DNA from 4 places in the Streptomyces sp. NPDC048496 genome. Region 3 is predicted to be linked to each of the others. Evidence: riboswitches for the same ligand, from Rfam matches in the RefSeq annotation. Region 3 holds a riboswitch; each other region holds the start of a gene.

The links. Region 3 has a riboswitch for cobalamin ahead of cobN (cobaltochelatase subunit CobN). Riboswitches for the same ligand answer to the same signal wherever they lie in the genome.
Region 1: linked by a shared signal. The riboswitch ahead of ACGFSA_RS13150 (prenyltransferase/squalene oxidase repeat-containing protein) and the one ahead of cobN (cobaltochelatase subunit CobN) in region 3 are both predicted to bind cobalamin.
Region 2: linked by a shared signal. The riboswitch ahead of ACGFSA_RS22645 (CbtB domain-containing protein) and the one ahead of cobN (cobaltochelatase subunit CobN) in region 3 are both predicted to bind cobalamin.
Region 4: linked by a shared signal. The riboswitch ahead of ACGFSA_RS09375 (ribonucleoside-diphosphate reductase subunit alpha) and the one ahead of cobN (cobaltochelatase subunit CobN) in region 3 are both predicted to bind cobalamin.

The regions. Positions count from the first base shown of each region.
Region 1 covers NZ_JBICXB010000010.1:26,330-30,126, reverse strand. Annotated here, with positions in the region: gene ACGFSA_RS13160 (aldehyde dehydrogenase) at 1-345, opposite strand, end outside; gene ACGFSA_RS13155 (MBL fold metallo-hydrolase) at 694-1,731, shown strand; cobalamin riboswitch at 1,763-1,897, shown strand; gene ACGFSA_RS13150 (prenyltransferase/squalene oxidase repeat-containing protein) at 2,005-3,273, shown strand; gene ACGFSA_RS13145 (SCO2322 family protein) at 3,315-3,797, shown strand, end outside.
Region 2 covers NZ_JBICXB010000026.1:84,960-88,756, reverse strand. Annotated here, with positions in the region: gene ACGFSA_RS22655 (GNAT family N-acetyltransferase) at 93-656, shown strand; gene ACGFSA_RS22650 (CbtA family protein) at 724-1,494, opposite strand; gene ACGFSA_RS22645 (CbtB domain-containing protein) at 1,523-1,741, opposite strand; adenosylcobalamin (AdoCbl) riboswitch at 1,745-1,893, opposite strand; gene ACGFSA_RS22640 (histidine phosphatase family protein) at 2,020-2,598, shown strand; gene ACGFSA_RS22635 (Asp23/Gls24 family envelope stress response protein) at 2,940-3,431, shown strand; gene ACGFSA_RS22630 (hypothetical protein) at 3,640-3,797, shown strand, end outside.
Region 3 covers NZ_JBICXB010000048.1:34,455-38,251, forward strand. Annotated here, with positions in the region: gene ACGFSA_RS29325 (precorrin-8X methylmutase) at 1-83, opposite strand, end outside; gene cobG (precorrin-3B synthase) at 140-1,432, opposite strand; cobalamin riboswitch at 1,823-1,960, shown strand; gene cobN (cobaltochelatase subunit CobN) at 2,032-3,797, shown strand, end outside.
Region 4 covers NZ_JBICXB010000006.1:168,127-171,923, forward strand. Annotated here, with positions in the region: gene ACGFSA_RS09370 (ribonucleotide-diphosphate reductase subunit beta) at 1-241, opposite strand, end outside; gene ACGFSA_RS09375 (ribonucleoside-diphosphate reductase subunit alpha) at 241-2,637, opposite strand; cobalamin riboswitch at 2,781-2,919, opposite strand; partial or broken gene ACGFSA_RS09380 (GNAT family N-acetyltransferase) at 2,959-3,204, opposite strand; gene mctP (monocarboxylate uptake permease MctP) at 3,331-3,797, opposite strand, start outside.

The DNA.
Region 1 (3,797 bases), on a different contig from region 3:
CACCATCATCGCGGCGAGCGCCTGCACCATCACGCTGGAGCTGTACGGAGTTCCGTTCTCGGAGCTGATGACGCGGGCGATCTCCTCGTACCGCACGGCGAACGCGTCCTTGATCCGCGTGATCACCTCGATCCGCTCGTCCAGCGACGCGCGCGGCCAGGGCCCTTCGTCGAAGGCCCGGCGGGCAGCGGTGACGGCCCGGTCCACATCGGCTTCGCAGGCGTGCGGCACCCTGCCGATGACCTGCTCGGTGTGGGGCGATATCACCTCGATGACGTCCTGGCCGAGCGGATCGACCAACTCCCCGCCGATGAACAGTTTTCCGTGTTCCACAAGCTCGGTCATGGCTGCTGCCTCCCGCGACCCGGCACGTACCGACTCCGCACCTGACTTCATACCTGACTCTGTGTCAGAACTGATACCAGTTCCAGTTCCAGGAGTCCACGCATCGGACATCCCCCACGAGACCGGCGTGATCCGAGAGGCGTCGGCGCCCCGCCCTGGCGAACGCTCCGCGGCGGGGCTCGCGGCACATCTTTACCTTCGATCCGCAGCGACCGGGGGAACTGCCGTCCTTCGCGGACCCGTTGATCCGAAGCAGATAGTCGTCCTGGGCTACTAGTGGAACGAGTTCTCGTTACAGTGGGCGTGGCGCAGCGCGGCCGCGGGCCGGGTCGGGAGAGGGGAAGCCCCATGACACAGGTGACCGAGCACGGCGGCGGCGTGTGGTCCATCAAGGTCCCGATCCCGGACAACCCGCTCGGCCACACCCTGGTGCATGTCCTCGACACCGACCGCGGGCCGGTCCTCGTCGACACCGGCTGGGACGACCCCGACGCCTGGGACACCCTGGTCGCCGGAGTCGCCGCCGTCGGTGTGGACATCGCCGGCATCCACGGCGTGGTCATCACCCACCACCATCCCGACCACCACGGACTCTCCGGACAGGTCCGCGAGGCCTCGGGGGCGTGGATCGCGATGCACGCCGCGGACACCGCGATCGTCCGCCGCACCCGTGAGTCCGAACCGGGCACCTGGCTCACCTACCTCGCGGCGAAGCTCGCCGCGGCCGGCGCACCGGAGGAGCACCTCGCCCCACTGCGCGCCGCCCGCACGGGCGGCCGGATGCGCACGCTCCCCGGACTGCGCGCCGCCCTCCCGGACCGCGAGATCGTCCCCGGCGAGCTGCTCGACCTCACGGGCCGGCGGCTCCGGGCGATCTGGACGCCGGGCCACACCCCCGGCCATGTCTGCCTGCACCTGGAGGAGGACCATCCGGCCGATCTGCCCGGCCGCGGCCGTCTCTTCTCCGGCGACCATCTGCTGCCCGGGATCAGCCCCCACATCGGGCTGTACGAGGACCCGGACGACGCGACGGTCACCGACCCCCTGGGCGACTACCTGGACTCGCTGGAGCGCATCGGCCGGCTCGGGGTCGCCGAGGTGCTGCCCGCCCACCAGTACGCGTTCACGGACGCGGCAGGGCGCGTGAGGGAACTCCTCGACCATCACGAGGAGCGGCTGACCGGGCTGCTCGCCCTGCTCACCACCCCGTTGACGCCGTGGCAACTGGCCGAGCGGATGGAGTGGAACCGGCCCTGGGAACAGATCCCGCACGGCTCGCGGAACATTGCCGTCTCCGAGGCGGAGGCTCATGTGCGCCGACTGGTGAAGCTGGGGCGCGCGGAGGCTGTGCCAGGCAGCGGGCCGGTGACGTACATCGCTGTGTGAGGCAGCCCTCCGCCCGGGGCGAGCGGGCTACCTCCCGGTAGAGTGTGCGAGTCGTCATCATGCCCGTTCAGGGGGAAGCCGGTGCAAATCCGGCACTGACCACGCAACCGTGAGCCGCTGACACAGCGGTGAGTCGGGATGCCCTGTCCGCGGTCGTGACCGGCTCGCGTCACCGGAACCCCGGTGGCCGGCACCGTCGAGGAATACGGGGCCGGAGCCTGGTGCCTGAGTGTGCCTGTGCCCGGTTCCCCACCAGGAGAGGCTCAGCCCGCCATGACCGTACGCCGCAGCGCAGCAGCGCTCGCCGCCACCGCCACCGTGCTCTGTGCGGCCGCTGCCCCGGCCGCGGTCGCGGCGCCGTCCGCCTCCCCCACCCCGTCCGTTGCGCTGCCCTCCGGGCTGTACGGCACCAAGGACCCGACGTACGACGGGGTCTGGCGGCAGTCGCTGGCCTTCCTCGCCCAGCGCGTCGAGGGGGTCGTGCCCGCGGCGAAGTCGGTGGACTGGCTGATCGCCCAGCAGTGCGCGAGCGGCGCCTACGCCTCGTACCGCGCCGATGTCTCCAAGCCGTGCGACGCCAAGACCATGCTGGACACCAACGCGACCGCCGCCGCGGTGCAGGCGCTGGCGGATGTCGGCGGGCACCGCGACATCGTCAACAACGGCGTCCGCTGGCTGAAGTCCGTCCAGAACGAGGACGGCGGCTGGGGCTACAACGCGGGCTCCCCCAGCGACGCCAACTCCACCTCGATCGTGATCGGCGCGCTGGCCTGGCAGGGCCAGCGGATCGGCGACATGACGAATCCGGGCGGCAAAACCCCGTACGACGCGCTGCTCGCGCTCGCGATCCCGTGCGGCGGCCCGGACGGCGGCGCGTTCGCGTACCAGCCCGACAAGGCCGGGAAGCTCGCCGCGAACGCGGACGCCACAGCGGCCGCCGTGCTCGGCTCGATGGGCAAGGGGCTGGCCGCCGGGGACAACGCCGCGGTCGAGGGCAAGCCGCCGGCCTGCCGGAAGGGCGACGTCGTCAAGCCGGAGCAGGCCGCCCAGAACGGCGCGTTCTACCTCGCGGGCGCCCTCGCGAAGAACGGCAACCACCTGAACCTGCCGCCGATGCCGGGCGCCGACGACACCACCCCGCAGCCCGACTTCGGCAACACCGCGGACGCGGTCGTCGCCCTGGCCTCCGCGGGCCACAAGAACAAGGCGGCCGGTGCGGTCGGCTGGCTGCAGAAGAACTCCAGGAGCTGGGCCGAGGAGAGCGGCCCCGCCGCCTACGCCCAGCTGGTCCTGGCCGCGCACGCGACCGGCGCCGACGCCCGCGACTTCGGCGGCGTGGACCTGGTCCGGGCGCTGAACGCGAGCGGTCCCGCGCCCGCCGCCGTCATCACGCCCAGTGCGACCCCAAACGACTTCTCGGCCGAGGACGGCACCAGCGACGACGCCGGTCTCGGGGTGTGGTGGCTGGTCGGTATCGGTCTCGCCGCCGGTGCGGGCATCGGCTTCCTCATCAGCAGCCGCCGGAAGACCGAGCAGCCGTGAACCGAGCGGGGAATCGTGCGGGGAATGCGTTCGCCGGACGGGTGGCCGTCGCACTGCTGCTGGTGCTCGGCGCCGCTCTGACCGTGCTCGGCGCGGGCACCGCCCATGCGGCCGGCTACCGCTACTGGTCGTTCTGGGAAGGCAAGGGGTCCGGCTGGGCCTACGCCACCCAGGGCCCCTCGCTCGTCCAGCCCGACGACGGGGCGGTACAGGGCTTCCGGTTCTCCGTGAGCGAGGACTCCCAGGACTCGGCGAAACCGCGCCGCACCCCCGACTTCGCGACGGTCTGCGCGGACACCCCCGCCAAGGACAGCACCAAGCGCGTCGCGCTCGTCATCGACCCCGGCACGCCGGCGGACGCCCCGGCCGGGGAGACGCCGCCCGCGCTGCGCACCGCCTGCGCGCAGGTCGCCCCCGGGGCAAGTACCGCCGAGGCGCTCGCCTCGGTGGCCAAGCCGCTGCGCTACAGCAGCGACGCCCTGCTCTGCGCGATCTCCGGCTACCCCGCCTCGGGCTGCGGCGAG
Region 2 (3,797 bases), on a different contig from region 3:
GTCACCCAGCCCTGCTACCCACTCCCTCAGGCAGCAAAAATTCCGATAATTCCGGTGCGCCGAAGCTCGCCGCCGTGATATTCCGACGAGTCATGGGAGATCTTCTGACACCTCGACTCGTACTCCACCCGTTGAGTCCCGCCGAGGCGGAGAACATAGTGGCCCGCCGTCCGGGGCCGGGCGCCCTGTGGGCACCGGAGTACCCGACCGACGGCGACGCGGCCGGGGCCGGACATTTCTTGGAACACTGCGCCGACACCGGCAACCCCCAGCCGTTCGGCGCCTACGAGATCCGCCTCCGCCAGGACGGACACGCCATAGGCGGAGTGGGCTTTCACGGCGCTCCGAACGCGGAGGGGCAGGTGACGATCGGCTACGGCCTGACCCCTGCGGCGCGCGGCAAGGGGTACGCCGCCGAGGCGCTGCGGGCGCTGCTGGAGTTCGCCCGCGACGAGGGCATCGCCGCCGTGAACGGCGATGCCGACCTCGACAACATCGCGTCCCACCACGTCATGGTGGCGGCAGGCATGCGGTTCGTCAGGGCGGACGACCGGGTGAAGCACTTCCTGATCGACTGGTCGGACACGTCGGAGGCGTCGGACGCAACGGATGCGACGTACGTGGCTGAAGCGACCGACGCGACGGACGCCGCATAGACGGGAGAACCCGCCGGGGCTTCCCGGCGGGTTCTCCCGTCATACGGCCGACGAGTCGGCCGGCGCCTCAGCTCGCAGCGGCTGTGGCGTGGGACGTGGTACCGCCCCCGGCCGTCACCGTGCCGGCCTTCGGCACCAGCAGCCGCTCGGTCAGATAGCCGAAGACCAGACCGAACGTGGTCCACAGCGTGGCCTGAACAGCGAGGGTGGCGAGGCGGAACTCCCACAGCAGACTGGCCGGGAAGCCCTTGCCGACCTCGTTGAACGAGGGCAGGAAGGCGTAGGCCAGCCCGATGACGAGCACATAGGCGGCGGACGCGGCAATGGACGCGTTCCAGTTGCCCAGGCGGGGAGCCAGCCGTTTGCCGAAGATGACGGCAGCGACGGCCAACAGCACGCTGAGGACGACCATCAGGAAGAACAGGGTGGTGCGTTGGCCGATCGTGTCGGGGTGTCCGACAGCCGGCGGATTGGCCGGGTATTTGAGGAACGGCACGACATACACGGTCAGCAGGGCGCCGAACGCGATCAATGCGGCCGTGGCCCTCGGGCCGAACCTGCCGATGCGGCCGAGGGCGTAGCAGAAGACCAGCGCGGCGATGCCGCCGATCGCCACACCGAAGACCAGGACACCGGTGGCGAGACCCGCGGTGGACTGCATGGTGCGGCTGACAAGTTCCTCGCCGCCGTGCTCGTGGCCGTGAGCCTCTTCGAGCGCGATCGCCGCGTCCACCCGGGATTCACCGAGGAAGTAGGCGACGGCAAGAGCGAGCGCGCCGGCGGCAAGTCCGGCCAGCATGCCGCGGACGAGCAGCGCTCTGACAGATATGGAGTTCATGAGCGGTTCCCCTGAGGTGCGCGGCGTGTCAGTGGCAGGGGAAACCGAGCAGGTGGCGACCGTCGTGAACCCACTCGTGGACACCTTCGCCGGAGATGACAGCGGTGGCACCCTGCTCGGCGCCGACAAAGTACAGCAGGACGAGCATGAGGATGCCGAAGAAGACCGCCCACGGGGCAATGGCCTTCAGCGAGATGGGGGTGATGGCGGGTGTGGCGACGGTTGCGGGGGCAGCAGTCTGTGCCATGGCAGAACCTCCTGAGGGAACACGCGTCCCGATCGTGGTGCCTGAGACGACAGTGCCGGGTCTGACTTCCCGCAGGGGTACGGGTTCACAGTGGCGCGACCGTGCCGGATTCTCACCGGACTTCCGTCACACCGTCGTCATGTTCATCGCGACCTTACCGCCTGCGGGCACGCGCCGCCATGGCGCCATCTGCGGGGCCGGAAGGCCCGGATGCCGTGGTGTGCTTACCCGAAAGGCCACAGTTCAGGGAGTTGACACCGGTGTTGACGGTACAAGTGATGTTGATCTCGCCGGCGCTCAATGCTGCGCTGCGTGAAGCCCGTTTCGACGGCGACGCCCCGCTCGACGCGTCCGGTGTCGGGCGGGCGCGTGCGGCCGCTGCCGCGGTGCCTGCCGCCGATCGCCGGGTGTGCGGAGCGGACGAGCGGTGCGCCGGGACCGCCGAGGCGCTGGGGCTGCGGTCCGAACCCGAACCGGCCCTCCGCGGCTGGGACTTGGGGCGCTGGAGCGGGCAGCGGCTGGCGAAGGTGAGCGAGGCCGAGCCGGAGGCGGTGTCGGTCTGGCTGTCCGGCCCTTCGGCGGCACCGCACGGCGGTGAGTCGCTGCTGGACCTGTGTGCGCGGGTGGGCGGCTGGCTGGACTCGTCGCATCGGGACGGCGCCGGGGACGGCCGCGTGATCGCCGTGGTCGAACCCGCGGTGGTGCGCGCCGCGATCGTGCACGCGCTGGGCCTTCCGCCGCAGGCGTTCTGGCGGTTGGATGTCGCCCCATTGACACTGACAGAGCTCAGCGGCCGGTCCGGCCGCTGGAACCTGCGCTGCGGGCGGTCCCTGAGCACCGGAACCGACGCCCCGTAACCCGGCGTCGGCCTCCACCGCCGGGCCGGCCCGCCCTGCCGGTGGCGGACTGTACCTCCCCTCCCCGCCGGCACCTTGAGGCGAGCGCCCGAGGCCGGACCCCCCACAACGCCGCCAGTACCCACCCATCCCCTCCGCGGCAGGCGCCCGTGGGTCCGCCCACATACCGTTCCTGAGCAAGCCCACGAGCCCACCATCACACGATCGAGTTAAACCGTCCTCGTGCGCCACTCACCGGCAAGCAGTTACCAACCCCTACCGCTCGAGCAATGTTGACAAATGGTACGTAAACTGACCAAGGCGTTCGAATCCACCTTCTCCCTTCGGAAGGGCGACCGACCATGACCGATCAAACGCAGGTGAACCGGCCCGAGACCACCCGCCCGCAATCCGAGGCCGCGCACGGAGCAGGACCGCACGGCGGAAACCGCCGAACGGAACCTGGGTCGCGGGGCCGAACCACGATCGCCGACGGCGTGGTGGCGAAGATCGCCGGGCTGGCGGCCCGTGGCGTGCCCGGAGTCCAGGGCATGGGAGGGGGATTCGCCCGCGGTATGGGGGCCGTGCGGGAGCGGGTGCCCGGAGCGGGAAGTCAGTCCGTCACCAGCGGTGTCAAGGTCGAGGTCGGCGAGGTCCAGACGGCGGTCGACCTGTCGATCATCGTCGAATACGGATACTCGATCGTCGAGCTCACGGGCGACGTCCGGACCGAGGTGATCGCCGCCATCGAGCGGATGACCGGTCTGGAGGTCGTGGAGGTCAACATCTTGGTGAGCGACGTGAAACTGCCCGACGAGGAAGAGGAACAGCAGGTGGAGAGGCGGGTCGCGTAGCGGTTCGCCGGACCGGATCGCGCCTGGTCGAAGGGGGCACCGGCCGTGTCGTCGGCCTGAGACTCCGGCTGTCTCACGAGGTCCGTCGAGCTGTCCGGGCCCCCAGTGGTCACTGCCCGGCGGCCCTGGACGGCCGTACGAGCGACAGCAGTCGCCGGCGACGCGGAGGTACGCCGCCCGGCGCATACTCGAAGGTGGCCCTCAAAGATTGGGGGACGCGATGATCGTCCTCGGAGTCATTCTGCTCGTGCTCGGCATGGTGGCCGGGATTTCCTTCTTGTGGACCATCGGCGTCGCCCTGGTGCTGATCGGTGCGGTCCTCTGGATTCTCGGTGCTGTCGGCCGCGGGATCGGTGGGCGGCGCCA
Region 3 (3,797 bases):
AGCCCCGCGAGATCCGCCTCGGCGCGGATGGTGGCGAAGGACTGGCGGTAGATCGCCGGTCCGTCCTTCTCGTACTGGAACACGGTGGTTTCGCTCTCTCCGGTCGGTGGTCGGGCTGCAGCGCCCTCGGGTCGGTGGTTCAGGTACGGGTGCGGCGGGCGGCGTTCACCGCGGCGGCCAGGTCGGACGGGCCGCCGTGGACCGTCACGGGGGCGCCCCGTTCGCCGCCGCGGACCTGGGCCACCTGGTGCCCGCCCGGAACGGCGACGACGTCGGCCCAGGCGCCCTTGGGGTGACCGCAGCGGCGTTCACAGCCGGACCAGTGGACGGGGAGCTGCCCGGCAACGAGCTCTCCGGCGGTCCGCACGAAAGCCTCCGCGTCGCCCCGCACATCCGCCAGGGACTTCGCACAGCCGGGCCGGCCGATGCACGCACCGACCCCCGTCCACGCGGAGTCGGGCCCGGTGATCAATCCGGCCGCGCCCCACTCGCGCAGCCGCGCCGCCGCGTCGCCGGGCGTCACGCCCGTCACGACGACGCTCCGCCACGGGGTCAGCCGCAGCTCGCGGCCCACGCGGGACAGGCTCGCCCACTGCGCACCGGTGAGCCGCCCGAGCGGCACCCCCACACAGACCGCGGTGGAGACGACGCCGTACGCGGGCTCCTGCGCCGCCGTCGCCGGCGGTACGCGCTCCGCGGCACCGGCCACCCGCAGCGCCGCCCTCACCGAATCCAGCAACTCCTCGGCAGCGAACGGAAGTTCGCTCACACGCCAGGCGCCCGTCTCCCGCGCCGCCGCCAGAAACGTCTCGGCGGCGATGAGCGCCGCGCGCGGCGCGTCGTCCCCGGAGACCCTCAGCACTGCCTCCGCGGCCCCGACCCGCAGGAGCGCGCTCCCGTCGCTCCGCCCCAGCAACGTCACATCCGCACCCAGGGCATCAACGTCACCACGGCCGTCGTCCAGCGCGAAGAGAAAGCGGCCGGACAACCCGGCCGCTTTGTCACTTCCGCACAACAGCGCGTCCAGCGCGGTCAGCCACGGCCGGACATCCCGGTGGCCCCGGCCGTCGAGCCCGGAGAGCGGGGAGGCCACGACGTTGCGTATCCGCTCATGGCTCCGGGACGGCAGCAGCCCTGCCCCGGACAGGAGTTCGGCGAGCCGTCCGCCGCACCCCAGGCCGAGGCCGCGCAACTGGACATTGCCCCGCGAAGTGAGATGCAGCTCACCGTCGCCCAACTCCCGCGCGGCACCGTGGAGCGCGTCCGCCTGTCGGGCAGTCAGCACGCCACCGGGGATCCGGACCCGCGCCAGCGCCCCGTCGTCCGCCCGGTGGAGCCGCAGCGACCCCGGGCAGGCATCGCCGCGGTCACGGGAGACGGGCTCCCCCAGGGTTGATGGCGGGGTGTCGGAAGTGGACATGGCGGCGAGCATACCGACCATCATTCCGAGCTGTATGAATCCCATCCGATGCAAGGCCCTTACTATGCCTAGCAACGGGCCACCCGGCCCGGCGTCGCCTAAGAGCCTGTCGGGCGACCTCTGATCGGGCGGTCACGGCGTGGCACGCACGCTTCCGGCGTTGCCGAAATGCCCTAGTAGCTCCGCTACGAGGCCATCCCGGCGCCTTGGAATCGCACGCACCACGCCGCGTCCGCTCTCCGATCGAAGGTCACCCGACAGGCTCTAAGAGGCCTCGCACGTAGGTGGGGTGGAGGAAGGAGCGGGGCGAGGGGCAAGCCTGGCAAGGCGGAGGAGGGAGGCGACGCGGAGCGTCGTCGACCGACGACAACGCCGCCAGGCGCCGCCCATCGGCACGCGACGCCGCCCCACCTACGTGCGAGGCCTCTAAGACGGCGATAGGGGAGGAAGCCCGGTGCGAGTCCGGCGCGGTCCCGCCACTGTGAGTCCGGCCTGGGCGGCCGGGCGAGTCAGGAACTCCCTTCCCCGAGCTCTCGACCCCGCTCGAGCAGGGGAGACCCCATTTCGACACCGCCCGGGGCGTGGACACCCCGAGGAAGGCCCGACGCCGCATGATTCTGCTCCTGTCGACGTCCGACACCGACCTGCTCAGCGCCCGCGCCGCGGACGGTCCGGTGACCTACCGCTACGCCAACCCCTCGCGCCTGTCGCTCGACGACCTCCCCGCCCTCCTCGACGGCACCGACCTCGTCGTCGTACGCCTCCTCGGCGGTGTCCGCGCCTGGCAGGAAGGGCTCGACCAGGTCCTCGCCACCGGCAGGCCGGTCGTCGTCCTCACCGGCGAACAGGCCCCCGACGCCCAGCTGATGGCCGCCTCCACCGTCCCGATCGGGATCGCCGCCGAGGCCCACGCCTACCTGGCGCACGGCGGCCCGGCCAACCTGGACCAGCTGGCCCGGTTCCTCTCCGACACCGTGCTGCTGACCGGCCACGGCTTCGAGCCCCCGGCGCCCGCACCGTCCTGGGGACCCCTGGAGCGCACCGCGCGCGCCACCGACGGCCCGACCATCGCGGTGCTCTACTACCGCGCCCACCACATGAGCGGGAACACCGCGTTCGTCGACACGCTCTGCCGGGCGGTCGAGGACGCGGGCGCCCGTGCCCTCCCCCTGTACGTCGCCTCGCTGCGTACCCCGGAACCCGCACTCATCGACGAACTGCGCGCCGCCGACGCCATCGTCACCACCGTCCTCGCCGCGGGCGGCACCCGGCCCGCCGAGGCATCGGCGGGCGGCGACGACGAGTCCTGGGACGCGGGTGCGCTCACCGGACTCGACGTACCGATCCTGCAGGCTCTCTGCCTGACCAGCTCGCGCAGCGACTGGGAGGACAACGACGAGGGTGTCTCCCCGCTCGACGCGGCCAGCCAGATCGCGGTCCCCGAGTTCGACGGCCGGCTGATCACCGTCCCGTTCTCCTTCAAGGAGGTCGACGAGGACGGGCTGCCCGCGTACGTCGCCGACACCGAACGCGCCGCACGCGTCGCCGGAATCGCCGTACGCCACGCACGGCTTCGCCACATCCCGGCCGGGGACAAGCGTCTGGCACTCGTCCTCTCCGCCTACCCGACCAAGCACTCCCGTATCGGCAACGCCGTCGGGCTCGACACCCCCGCCAGCGCCGTCGCCCTGTTGCGCCGACTGCGCGCCGAGGGATACGACTTCGGGCCCGAGGACGAACTCCCCGGCCTGGTCTCCGGCGACGGCGACGAGCTGATCTACGCCCTGATCGAGGCCGGCGGCCACGACCAGGAGTGGCTGACCGAGGAGCAGCTGGCCCGCAACCCGGTCCGTATCCCGGCCGCCGACTACCGGCGCTGGTACGCCACGCTCCCGGCCGGCCTCCGCGACGCCGTCGAGCGGCACTGGGGTCCGCCGCCCGGCGAGATGTTCGTGGACCGCTCCCGCAATCCGGAGGGCGACATCGTGCTCGCCGCCCTGCGCCGCGGGAACCTCCTCATTCTCATCCAGCCGCCGCGCGGCTTCGGCGAGAACCCGATCGCGATCTACCACGACCCCGATCTGCCGCCCTCGCACCACTACTTGGCCGCGTACCGCTGGATCGCGGCGGCGCGGGACGACGGCGGTTTCGGGGCCGACGCGATGATCCACCTCGGCAAGCACGGCAACCTGGAGTGGCTGCCCGGCAAGAACGCGGGCCTGTCCGCGGACTGCGGCCCGGACGCGGCACTGGGTGATCTCCCGCTCGTCTACCCGTTCCTGGTGAACGACCCGGGCGAGGGCACGCAGGCCAAGCGCCGCGTCCACGCCACCCTGATCGACCACCTCGTGCCGCCGATGGCCCGCGCGGACAGCTA
Region 4 (3,797 bases), on a different contig from region 3:
CGAGATTGTTGGAGACGATCGAGTCGCCCGTCGCGAAGAACGCGACGAGCCGGCCGATCATGTGCTGCTCGCCGGGGGAAAGCTTGGCGAGGTCGGCGACGTCGGAGTGGAGGTCGACCTCCTCCACCGTCCAGGTGTTCTTGATCGCGTCGCGGTAGCGCTCGTAGAAGTCCGGGTAGCGCATGGGGCGCAGGGTCAGCTCGAAGCCCGGGTCGAGCAGATTCTTGTCGGTTGAGCTCATTACTGACAGGCCTCGCAGGACTCGGGGTTTTCGAGAGAACAGGCGATCGCGTCCGCGTCGGGAGCCGAGGCCTGCTGCACGGGAAGGGAAGCGGCGGCCGCGGCGCGGCCGGACGCCGCACGGGCGATCCGGGTGGCCGGGCGCGAGCGCAGGTAGTACGTCGTCTTCAGCCCCTGCTTCCAGGCGTACGCGTACATCGAGGAGAGCTTGCCGATCGTCGGCGTCTCCAGGAACAGGTTCAGCGACTGGCTCTGGTCCAGGAACGGCGTACGCGCCGCCGCCATGTCGATCAGACCGCGCTGCGGGATCTCCCATGCCGTGCGGTACAGCGCCCGTACGTCCTCCGGGATCCAGGCGAAGCCCTGCACCGAGCCGCTCGCCTCGCGCAGCGCCTCGCGGGTCCGCGCGTCCCACACGCCCAGCTGCTTCAGCTCGTTCACCAGATAGGCGTTGACCTGGAGGAACTCACCGCTGAGCGTTTCGCGCTTGAAGAGGTTGGAGACCTGCGGCTCGATGCATTCGTACACCCCGGCGATCGAGGCGATCGTGGCGGTCGGAGCGATGGCCAGCAGCAGCGAGTTGCGCATGCCGGTCTTCGCGATCCGGGCGCGCAGCGCGTCCCAGCGCTCCGGCCAGCTCAGCTCGGTGTCGTAGTGGTCGGGGTGCAGCACGCCGCGGGCGGCACGCGTCTCGGACCAGGCGGGCAGCGGACCGGACCGCTCGGCGAGGTCGCAGGACGCCTCGTACGCGGCGAGCATGATCCGCTCGGAGATCTTCGTGGAGAGCACGCGGGCCTCGGGGGAGTCGAACGGCAGCCGCAGCCGGAAGAAGACGTCCTGGAGCCCCATCGCGCCCAGCCCCACCGGACGCCAGCGGGCGTTGGAGCGGCCGGCCTGCTCGGTCGGGTAGAAGTTGATGTCGACGACCCGGTCGAGGAACGTCACGGCGGTACGGACGGTGGAGTCCAGCCGCTCCCAGTCGATGTCGCCGTCGGCCACGAACGAACCGAGGTTGACCGAACCGAGGTTGCAGACGGCGGTCTCGCCGTCGTCGGTGACTTCGAGGATCTCGGTGCACAGGTTCGACGAGTGGACGACGCGACCCGGCTCGGCGGTCTGGTTGGCCGTCCGGTTGGAGGCGTCCTTGAACGTCATCCAGCCCTGACCGGTCTGCGCGAGCGTCCGCATCATCCGGCCGTACAGCTCACGCGCGGGCATCGACTTGCGGGCCAGGCCCTTGGCCTCGGCGGCCCGGTACACGGCGTCGAACTCGTCGCCCCACAGGTCGACCAGTTCCGGCACGTCGGCGGGGGAGAACAGCGACCAGTCGCCGTCCGCGTCGACCCGGCGCATGAATTCGTCCGGGATCCAGTGCGCCAGGTTGAGGTTGTGCGTACGCCGCTGGTCCTCGCCCGTGTTGTCGCGCAGCTCCAGGAATTCCTCGATGTCCGCGTGCCACGTCTCCAGGTAGACGGCGGCGGCGCCCTTGCGGCGGCCGCCCTGGTTCACTGCGGCGACCGAGGCGTCGAGCGTCTTCAGGAACGGCACGATGCCGTTGGAGTGCCCGTTGGTGCCGCGGATCAGCGAACCGCGGGCGCGGATCCGGGAGTACGAGAGGCCGATGCCGCCCGCGTGCTTGGAGAGTCGCGCCACCTGGTGGTAGCGGTCGTAGATGGAGTCGAGCTCGTCCAACGGCGAGTCCAGCAGATAGCAGGAGGACATCTGCGGGTGCCGGGTGCCGGAGTTGAAGAGTGTGGGGGAGGAGGGGAGGTAGTCGAGGCGGCTCATCAGGCCGTACAGTGCGGCGACCTCGTCCAGTGCGCGCACCGACTCGTCCTCGGCGAGACCGGCGGCGACGCGCAGCATGAAGTGCTGCGGCGTCTCGATGACCTGGCGGGTGAGCGGGTGACGCAGCAGATAGCGGCTGTGCAGTGTCCGCAGCCCGAAGTAGCCGAACCGGTCGTCGGCGCCGTCGGCGAGGGACTGCTCGACCAGCGCGTCGAGCCGGGCCGCGTGGAGCGCCACGAACGCGGCCGTACGGTCCGCGATCAGACCCTCGCGGTGGCCGACGGCGACCGACGCGGAGAACGACAGCGCGCCCTGACCGGCCGCCTCGTCCGCGATGGTGCGAGTCAGGAGGCGGGCGGCGAGCCGGGAGTACGCGGGGTCCTCGGCGATCAGACCCGCGGCGGCCTCGGTGGCCAGCGCGCGCAACTCCGCCTCGTCCGACGCGGCGTTGCGGCCGCGCAGCGCGGCGGCGGCGACGCGGCCGGGGTCGGTGTCGGGCAGATCGGCAGTGAGGTCGGTCAGGGTCCGCAGCAGTGCGGTCCCGGGTCCGTCATTCGTGGTTCCCGCGGACTCGGCGACTGAAGCCGGATCGGCTGGCGCGATGGTCACGTGGTGCTCTCCCTCGCTCGGCTCGGGGCCGGCGGGGGAGCGGGGCAGCCGCGTGGAGGCATGCCCGAAGAAGGAGGGCAGCACTGTGTGCGGCGTCCACCGGCCCATCCGCGAGGCCCGGACGTCTGGGCGTCCGGATCGGTCGAGCCGGACGCGCTGTCGGCAGGTCCTCGGACTTTCAGGGTGCGCAAAAGGGCCCTGAACATACCGTTGCGGGACAGTTCCGGATTCGCACCGGATTTCCCTGCGGCGACAGCGAGCACGAGCATACATGTGGGGGCCGTCCGATGAGGTGGCCCCCACATGTTGTGTCGAATCGGTTCAGAGGCCCAGGCTGTACGTGAGCAGCGCGAGGCCCGCAAGGGGATCCCGGTCGCGTTCCGGCGTGCGTACGAAGTCGAGCCGATGGTAGATCCGGTGGGCGCCGGACATGGTCGGCTGGGTGGACAGGACGAGCCGCGCGACGCCCTTCGTGGCCCGTGCCCGGTCGATACAGGCCCGCACGAGCGCCTCGCCCGCCCCGGGGCCGCGCGCCGCCCGTGCGACGGCGAGCATCCGGAATTCGGCGGATCGACAGGTCCATGCCGGGAGTGTGCCGTACCGGTGGGTGACGCCGGACGGGCTGGGTGCAGCCCGTCCGGCGAGGGAACCAGGGCCCTTCGTCCGGATCGGGCCCGATCCGGACGAAGGGCACTAGCCGGCGGACGGGCTCGCGTCGGGTGACGGGCTCGACTCGGGCCTGGCCGAGGGGAGTTCCACCTGGACGCCCGGGTCGCCCGTGTCCGCCGTGTAGTCCGCCGGGGAGGTCTCGTCGACGCCCGCCGGGGCCTTCACCGCGTTCAGGACGAAGGTCAGCACCACCGTCACCACGGCGTTAAGCACGAACGCCGTCAGACCGATGTAGCCGATCTCGCCGATCCCCGGGATCTCCTTCGAGGAGCCGCCGAAGTGCGCCTGGGTGTGGGTCGGGCTCGCCACTCCGTACGCGGCGAGCGTGCCGTACGCCATGCCGACCGCCCAGCCCGCGAGCAGCGCCCAGCGGTGGAACCACCGGGTGAACAGGCCGCCGACCAGCGCCGGGAACGTCTGCAGGATCCAGATCCCGCCGAGCAGCTGGAAGTTGATCGCGACCGTCTTGTCCATGGTGAGGACGAAGACGA